2 regions of the Streptomyces sp. NPDC006235 genome follow, and region 1 is predicted to be linked to the other one. Evidence: riboswitches for the same ligand, from Rfam matches in the RefSeq annotation. Region 1 holds a riboswitch; the other holds the start of a gene.
What was found. Region 1 has a riboswitch for glycine ahead of gcvP (aminomethyl-transferring glycine dehydrogenase). Riboswitches for the same ligand answer to the same signal wherever they lie in the genome.
Positions count from the first base shown of each region.

Region 2: linked by a shared signal. The riboswitch ahead of gcvT (glycine cleavage system aminomethyltransferase GcvT) and the one ahead of gcvP (aminomethyl-transferring glycine dehydrogenase) in region 1 are both predicted to bind glycine.

Region 1 is NZ_JBEXSR010000005.1:352,177-356,627, forward strand. It holds gene gcvP (aminomethyl-transferring glycine dehydrogenase) at 1-2,764, opposite strand, end outside; glycine riboswitch at 2,940-3,035, opposite strand; gene ABZ192_RS09265 (PRC-barrel domain-containing protein) at 3,149-3,523, shown strand; partial or broken gene ABZ192_RS09270 (DNA polymerase IV) at 3,442-4,451, opposite strand, start outside.
Region 2 is NZ_JBEXSR010000052.1:27,239-31,689, forward strand. It holds gene glyA (serine hydroxymethyltransferase) at 1-1,007, opposite strand, end outside; gene gcvH (glycine cleavage system protein GcvH) at 1,022-1,399, opposite strand; gene gcvT (glycine cleavage system aminomethyltransferase GcvT) at 1,499-2,617, opposite strand; glycine riboswitch at 2,764-2,863, opposite strand; gene ABZ192_RS38150 (AAA family ATPase) at 3,047-3,715, shown strand; gene ABZ192_RS38155 (enhanced serine sensitivity protein SseB) at 3,783-4,451, shown strand, end outside.

The DNA.
Region 1 (4,451 bases):
CGGCCTCCTCACGGCTGTAGGCGTGCTCCCACGCCCCGGCGAGCGTCCCGGCCGTGTGCGGGGCGCCCCGCAGCGGGTTGTCGTCCGCGGGCCACTCGCCGGAGCCGACCTTCTCGATCTCCGCGCGGATGGCGATCATCGCCTCGCAGAACCGGTCCAGCTCGGCCAGGTCCTCCGACTCGGTCGGCTCGATCATCAGCGTTCCGGCCACCGGGAACGACATCGTCGGCGCGTGGAAGCCGTAGTCGATCAGCCGCTTGGCGACGTCGTCGACGCTCACCCCGGTCGCCTTGGTCAGCGGCCGCAGGTCAATGATGCACTCGTGCGCGACGAGCCCGCCGGGGCCGGTGTAGAGCACCGGGTAGTGCGGCTCGAGGCGCTTGGCGATGTAGTTGGCGCTGAGCACGGCCACCTGCGTGGCCCGCTTCAGCCCCTCGCCGCCCATGAGCCGGACGTACGCCCAGGAGATCGGCAGGATCCCGGCGGAACCCCACGGCGCCGCGGAGATGGGGCCGACCCCCGTCTCCGGGCCCGCCTCGGGCTGGAGCGGGTGGTTCGGCAGGTACGGCGCGAGGTGCTCACGCACCGCCACCGGACCGACGCCCGGGCCGCCGCCGCCGTGCGGGATGCAGAAGGTCTTGTGCAGGTTCAGGTGCGAGACGTCACCGCCGAAGTGCCCCGGCTTGGCGAGCCCCACGAGCGCGTTGAGGTTGGCCCCGTCGACGTAGACCTGCCCGCCCGCCTCGTGCACCTGCGCGCAGATCTCGGAGACGTGCTCCTCGAACACACCGTGCGTGGACGGGTACGTGATCATCAGCACCGACAGCTCGTCGCGGTACTGCTCGATCTTGGCCCGCAGGTCCTCGACGTCGATCTCGCCGTCGTCGGCGGTCTTCACGACGACGACCTTCATGCCCGCCATCACCGCGCTCGCGGCGTTGGTCCCGTGCGCGGACGACGGGATCAGGCACACGGTGCGCTGCTCGTCCCCGTTGGCCCGGTGGTACCCGCGTACGGCGAGCAGACCGGCCAGCTCGCCCTGCGACCCGGCGTTGGGCTGGAGGGACACCTTGTCGTACCCGGTGACCTCGGCGAGACGGTCCTCCAGCTCACGGATGAGCGTGAGGTAACCCCCGGCCTGCTCGGCGGGCGCGAAGGGGTGCAGCTGCCCGAATTCGGGCCAGGTGACCGGCTCCATCTCCGTGGTCGCGTTGAGCTTCATGGTGCAGGAGCCCAGCGGGATCATGCCCCGGTCGAGCGCGTAGTCGCGGTCGGCCAGCCGGCGCAGGTAGCGCAGCATGGCCGTCTCGGAGCGGTGCTGGTGGAAGACGGGGTGTGTCAGGTACTCGTCGGACCGCAGCAGAGCGTCCGGAAGCCCGTCTTCCGTGGTCGCGTCCAGCGCCTCGATGACCCCCTCGACACCGAAGGCGGCCCACACGGCACGCAGCTGGGCCCGGGTCGTGGTCTCGTCGCAGGCGATCGAGACGTGGTCGGCGTCGACGAGACGGAGGTTGACCCCGTTGCCCCGCGCGGCGGCCACGACACCGGCGGCCCGGCCCTCGACACGCACGGTCAGCGTGTCGAAGTAGGACCCGTGCACGACCTCGACCCCGCCGTTCGCGAGCCCGGCGGCGAGCACCGTGGCGTACCGGTGGGTGCGCCGCGCGATGCCCTTCAGGCCTTCCGGCCCGTGGTAGACGGCGTACATGCCGGCCATGACGGCGAGCAGCACCTGGGCGGTGCAGATGTTGCTGGTGGCCTTCTCACGGCGGATGTGCTGCTCACGCGTCTGGAGTGCCAGCCGGTAGGCCTTGTTCCCGTCGGCATCCACGGACACGCCGACGAGCCGCCCGGGCAGGCTGCGCGCCATCTTGTCCTTGACCGCCATGTAACCGGCGTGCGGACCGCCGAAGCCCATCGGCACTCCGAAGCGCTGTGTCGTCCCGACGGCGATGTCCGCGCCGAGCTCACCGGGCGACTTCAGCAGCGTCAGCGCGAGCAGATCGGCGGCGACGGTGACGAGCGCCCCGAGTTCGTGCGCCTGGTCGATGACCGGCTTGATGTCGCGTACGGCTCCGGAGGCGCCCGGGTACTGGATCAGAATGCCGTTGATCTCGCGCTCGGCGATCTCGGCGGGGATGCCCTCGCCGAGATCGGCGACGACGACCTCGACGCCGGTCGGCTCGGCCCGGGTCTGGATCACGGCGATGGTCTGCGGCAGCGCGTCCGCGTCGACCAGGAACAGGCCCTTCTTGTTCTTGCCCAGACGCCGCGACAGTGCCATGGCCTCGGCCGCCGCGGTGCCCTCGTCGAGCAGGGAGGCACCGGAGGTCGGCAGTCCGGTGAGGTCGGCGACCATGGTCTGGAAGTTGAGCAGCGCCTCGAGCCGCCCCTGCGAGATCTCCGGCTGGTACGGCGTGTAGGCCGTGTACCAGGCCGGGTTCTCCATGACGTTGCGCATGATGACCGGCGGCGTGAACGTGCCGTAGTACCCGAGTCCGATCATGGAACCGAGGACCTGGTTGCGGTCGGCGAGGGAGCGCAGCTCGGCGATCACCTCGGCCTCGCTGCGGGCGCCCGGCAGGTCCAGCGCCTCGGCGCTCTTGATCACGGCCGGGACCGCGGCGGCCGTGAGCTCGTCCAGCGAGCCGTAGCCGACCTGCGCAAGCATCTTGGCGCAGGCCTCGTGGTCGGGGCCGATGTGGCGCTGCTCGAAGGGGACTGCCTCTTCGAGCTCGGAGAGCGGAATGCGGTGGGCGGTCATTACGGAGGCCTCCTGGTCGTCACGACCTTCGAGGGGCACCACGGCACGGGTACCCGAACGGCCTCCCCCTCTGTCATCTCAACCTGAGAGCTTCACCGGATCGCCCGAAGGCCTCCGGTTTTCACCGTCGGTGAGAGCGGAAGCCGTCGACACCCGCCCTGCTTTCCAGAGTGACCTCGTCCGTGCGGTACGTGTGCCTGAGAGATTCCGGGGAGGATTTGCTCCTTCGGCGCCTCCGATGGTGTCTGGAGGACTCTCCCGCACGGGGTCAACAGCCGCTGCCAGCGTACCAGCGCGGTCCACGCACGAACCTTCGAGTGGCCACCTCTCCGATTGTGCCGTTTTGTAGTGCTTACGGATGAGTTGCGACCATGTGGAGGGCCCGTGCGAACCGATATCGATCCGCGCAACCTGATCGGCCGCAAGGCGTTCGACCGCAACGGAACCAGGATCGGCACGATCGACGAGGTCTACCTCGACGACGCCACCGGCGAGCCGGAGTGGGCGGCCATACGGACCGGCCTGTTCAGCAGGGACGCTTTCGTCCCCCTCGAACCCAGTGAACTGATCGACGGCGCCCTCCACGTGCCCTTCGACCGCGCCCTGATCAAGGACGCACCCGACTTCGGCGTGGGCCGACACCTCTCCCCCGAACAGGAACTCCAGCTCTACCACCACTACGGTCTCGACGTCGCCGCGCCTCCCCCGCTGCCCGACCACGACTTCGGCAAGCTGGCGGGCACGGACGAGACGGCCTGAAGCCCGGCGAGCCTCCTAGGGGGCGGCGGACCGTACCCCCACAGCCCCGGCCCCGCCCTCCGGCCCACCGCGGCTCTCCTCCGGAGTCGATAAAACCAGCGGCAACGGATCCGCCGGCTCCAGGTCCGGGTCGTCGACCCGGAAGGTCCGCACCCGCCCGGGCTGCGAGCCGGGCGTCTCGAACCGCACGGTGACCCGTCCCAGACCGCTGCCCTGCACCCATCCGTGCCCGAACAGGGCGTGCCGTACGTCGTGCCCGGCGGGCCACCGCCGCTCGGCGAGCGCCGGCTGCTCCTCGGCCGGCGCCACGGCGTCCTCCTCGAGGGGCCCCTCCGCCTGCGGCCGCTCCCCCGCCGCCTGCGCGAAGAGATCCTCCTGTGTGTAGTCGGCGAGGCCGCTGACGCCCACCCCGAGCAGCCGCACACCCCCCGTCGTGTCGACCGAATCGAGCAGCCGGGCCGCCGCCTCGCGGATCACCGCGGGATCGTCCGTCGGCCCGCGCAGTGTCTCGGACCGGGTGAGCGTCGAGAAGTCGTACCGCCGCACCTTCAGCACGATCGTCCGCCCGGACAGCCCGGCCCCGCGCAGCCGCCGCACGCACCGGTCCGCCAGTCGCTGCACCTCGAGACCGACCCGCACCCGGTCGTGGATGTCCACGTCGTACGTGTCCTCGACCGACACCGACTTCGTTTCCCGCTCCGCCACGACGGGCCGGTCGTCCCGCGCCAGCGCCATGGCGTACAGGCCGTGCCCGTGCGACTTTCCCAGCAGCCGGACCATCTCGTCCTCGCCCGCCTCGACGATCTCCTCGATCGTGGTGATCCCGGCCCGCCGCAGATGATCGCCCGTCGCCGGCCCGACCCCCGGCAGCGTCCGCACCGACATCGGCCCGAGCATCGCCCGCTCGGTCCCCGGCTCGATCACCACC
Region 2 (4,451 bases), on a different contig from region 1:
TCGGCCTGCCGGCCGTCCAGCTCCGAGTGGCGCAGGTCGACCAGGACCAGGTGCACGTCCGTGCCGCCGGACAGGACGTCCACGCCCACGGCCCGGACGTCGTCCTTCACCAGACGCTCGGCCAGGATGCGGGCACCCTCCAGCGTACGGCGCTGGCGCTCCTTGAAGTCCTCCGAGGCCGCGACCTTGAAGGCGACCGCCTTGGCCGCGATCACATGCTCCAGCGGACCACCCTGCTGACCGGGGAAGACGGCGGAGTTGATCTTCTTGGCCAGTTCGGCCGTGGACAAGATCACACCGCCGCGCGGGCCGCCCAGCGTCTTGTGGGTGGTCGTGGTCACCACGTGCGCGTGCGGCACGGGGTTCGGGTGCAGCCCCGCCGCGACGAGCCCGGCGAAGTGCGCCATGTCGACCATCAGGTACGCGCCGACCTCGTCCGCGATCCGGCGGAACGCGGCGAAGTCCAGCTGCCGCGGGTAGGCCGACCAGCCCGCGACGATCAGCTTCGGCTTCGACTCCTTGGCCAGCCGCTCCACCTCGGCCATGTCGACCCGGCCGTCGTCGCCCACGTGGTAGGCGATGACGTCGTAGAGCTTGCCGGAGAAGTTGATCTTCATGCCGTGGGTCAGGTGCCCGCCGTGCGCGAGGTTCAGACCCATGATGGTGTCGCCCGGCTTGAGCAGCGCGAACATCGCGGCGGCGTTGGCCTGGGCGCCGGAGTGCGGCTGCACGTTGGCGTGCTCGGCGCCGAACAGCTCCTTGACCCGGTCGATCGCGATCTGCTCGACCACGTCGACGTGCTCGCAGCCGCCGTAGTAGCGGCGGCCCGGGTAGCCCTCGGCGTACTTGTTGGTGAGGACCGAGCCCTGCGCCTCCATGACCGCGACCGGGGCGAAGTTCTCCGAGGCGATCATCTCGAGCGTGGACTGCTGCCGGTGCAGCTCGGCGTCGACCGCGGCGGCCACGGCCGGGTCGAGCTCGTGCAGGGGTGTGTTCAGGACGGACATACGGCTACGACTCCTCAGCCGGCGGAGAACGCGGTGTACTCGTCGGCGGAGAGCAGGTCGCCCGGCTCGTCCGTGACCCGCACCTTGAACAGCCAGCCGCCCTCGAAGGGGGCCGAGTTCACCAGCGACGGGTCGTTCACCACGTCCTCGTTGACCTCGGTGACCTCACCGGAGACGGGGGAGTACAGGTCGGACACCGACTTGGTCGACTCCAGTTCGCCGCAGGTCTCGCCCGCGGACACCGTGTCACCGACCTCGGGGAGCTGGACGAAGACCACGTCGCCGAGCGCGTTGGCCGCGTGCTCCGTGATACCGACCGTCGAGACGCCGTCCTCGGCGGCCGACAGCCACTCGTGCTCCTTGCTGTAACGCAGCTGCTGGGGGTTGCTCATGGCCTGGATTCTCCTGTACGCGCGGGAGTGCTGATGAAGGGGACTGCTGGTGAGCGCCGTGATGTGCCGGGGCCGCTGGTGCGGTCCGACGGCCAGTGTCTACTTCTGGCGCTTGTAGAACGGCAGCGCCACGACCTCGTACGGCTCGTGACTGCCCCGGATGTCCACGCCCACGCCGGTCGTGCCGGGCGCGGCGTGCGCGGGATCCACGTACGCCATCGCGATCGGCTTGCCGAGCGTGGGGGAGGGGGCGCCGGAGGTGACCTCGCCGATCACCTCGCCGCCGGCGACGACCGCGTACCCGGCGCGCGGGACCCGGCGGCCCTCGGCGACGAGCCCGACCAGCACGCGCGGCGGGTTCTGCTCGGCCCTGGCGGCGGCTTCGCGCAGGGCCTCGCGCCCCACGAAGTCGCCCTCCTTCTCGAACTTCACCACCCGGCCGAGCCCGGCGTCGAAGGGCGTCAGCGAGGTGCTCAGCTCGTGCCCGTACAGCGGCATGCCCGCCTCCAGGCGCAGCGTGTCGCGGCAGGACAGCCCGCACGGGACCAGCCCGGCACCCTCGCCGGCCTTGGTCAGGGCCTGCCACAGCTCGACCGCGTGCTCCGGCTTCACGAACAGCTCGAAGCCGTCCTCGCCGGTGTAACCGGTGCGGGCGATCAGGGCCGGGACCCCGGCGACCGTGCCGGGCAGCCCGGCGTAGTACTTCAGCCCGTCGAGGTCGGCGTCGGTGAGGGACTTCAGGATCCCGGGGGACTCCGGGCCCTGGACGGCGATCAGCGCGTAGGCTTCCCGGTCGTCGCGCACCTCGGCGTCGAAGCCGGCGGCGCGCTCGGTCAGCGCGTCCAGGACCACCTGGGCGTTGGAGGCGTTGGCGACGACCATGTACTCGGTCTCGCCCAGCCGGTAGACGATCAGGTCGTCGAGGATGCCGCCGTCGGCCCGGCAGATCATGGTGTAGCGGGCGCGGCCGGGCTTGACGCCGCCGATGTTGCCCACCAGGGCGTGGTCGAGGAGGGCGGCGGCCTGCGGGCCGGTGACGGTGATCTCCCCCATGTGGGAGAGGTCGAAGAGCCCGGCCCTCGTGCGCACGGCGTTGTGCTCGTCGCGCTCGGAGCCGTAGCGCAGGGGCATGTCCCAGCCGGCGAAGTCGGTCATCGTCGCGCCGAGCGAACGATGCAGGGCATCGAGCGCGGTGTGGCGCAGTGGCGTACTGCTCATCGGGCGGTCGTCTCCAAGGGCATGACGGGCGAGGTCGTTCCTCCCCATCTGTCATCGGAACCTGAGAGGTTCGCCATGACCGCACAGGACATGGCTTGCACCTTGGGTGGGACCACCGAGGACGGCGGCCCGCTTTTCAGATGTGCCTCGCCCGCGCGGTAACGGGGCCTGAGAGATTCAAGGGAGGGACTTGCTCCTTCGGCGCCCCAGCGTCAGCGGTGCTGGGAACTCTCCCGCGCGGATTCAAACGGCCGGTATGCAGTTGGCGCGCACATCATTGCACGCATCGTCGCGGGGTGGCAGGGGCACCACCCTGTAGCAGGGCTGTTGCGGGAAGAGGACTAAAACGAGAGACATCGGGCATTACCTTCTCTTTACACTCGGCGGGGATGGGACTGAAGTACCTGGCCCCAGGGGAGGACGATCACGGTGAACAGGACCACCGCGTACGCCACGACATCGGGCGTCGCGCTGCCCGAGCAGCCGGCCGCTCCGGCACGGGCGGCCTGCGGCCCGCTGCCGGTGCCGGTCGTCCGCGATCTGCGCGAGCGCGAAGGCCGAGGCCCGCATGCGCTGCTCTTCGGCCCCCGCGACCTCGTCGTGGTCACGGGCCTGCCCGGCAGCGGCAAGTCCACGCTGATGCGGCGCACCGTGCCGGGCCGGCGCATCGACTCCCAGGACACGCGCGACCGCTGGGACGGCCGCATGCCGCGCTTCCTGCCGTACGGGGTCTACCGCCCGCTCGTCCGCCTCGCCCACTACGCCGGACTGCGGCGCGCCCTGCGCACCGGCGAGGGCGTCGTCGTGCACGACTGCGGCACTCAGGCCTGGGTCCGCCGCTGGCTGGCCCGCGAGGCCCGCCGCCGGGGCGGCACCCTGCATCTGCTCATGCTCGACGTCACCCCCGAGGAGGCCCTGGCCGGCCAGCGCGACCGGGGCCGCGGCGTCTCGCGGTACGCGTTCCTGCGCCACCGTGCGGCGGCCAACCGCCTGCTGCGCTCCGTGGAGCGGGGCGAACTGCCCGCGGGCTGCGGCTCGGCGATCCTCGTCGACCGGGACGCGGCGGGCACCCTGCGCCGGATCGGCTTCACGGGCTGACCGCAGGCGGCCGGGGAGCCGCTAGCCTTTTGAGCCACAGCAGTGGTTCCAGGCAGGCGGTAGGCAGATGGACTTCCCGGCGGACTTCTCCGCGGACTTCCCGGCGCACACGCAGACCCACCCGCACGGCGGATGGCCCGGCAACGAACTGGAGGAGGTGCTCTCGGCCTCCCTCGGGGCCGGGCCGTCGGCCGGCGGGCGGATCGTCGAAGTGCTCGGCCGGAGTTTCGTCTGGGTCCCCCTGCCGAACGGCGGCGGCCCGCAGAGCGGTCCCCTCGACCTGCCCGGCATCGAGATCGAGGGCCAGGCGTACGTACCTGTGTTCAGCTCCGAGGAGCAGTTCCGCCAGGTCGTCGGCTCCCACATGTCGTACACGATTGCGCCCGCCGTGGAGTTCGCCCGCGGCCTGCCCCCGCACGCGGGGATAGCCGTCAACCCGGGTGGCGTCGTCGGCATACCCCTCCCGCCGCCCGCGGTGGCCGAGCTCTGCCGGGCCGGCCGGACCCCCTTGGACGGTCCCGCGAGCGGCGGCCGGGTCCGCCTCTTCGAGCCCGACTGGCAGGACGACCCGGTGGACTTCCTCGCCGCCGCCTCCGCCGAGTTCGAGGCCATCGGCGTCGTCCTCACCGCCCGCCGCTGCCTCGCGGCGATCGAGACCGCCGACCCGGTGATGTTCGTGGGCGTCGAACTCTCCCAGTGGGAAGGCGACCTGCGGGCCCTCCCCCTGGAGGCCCTG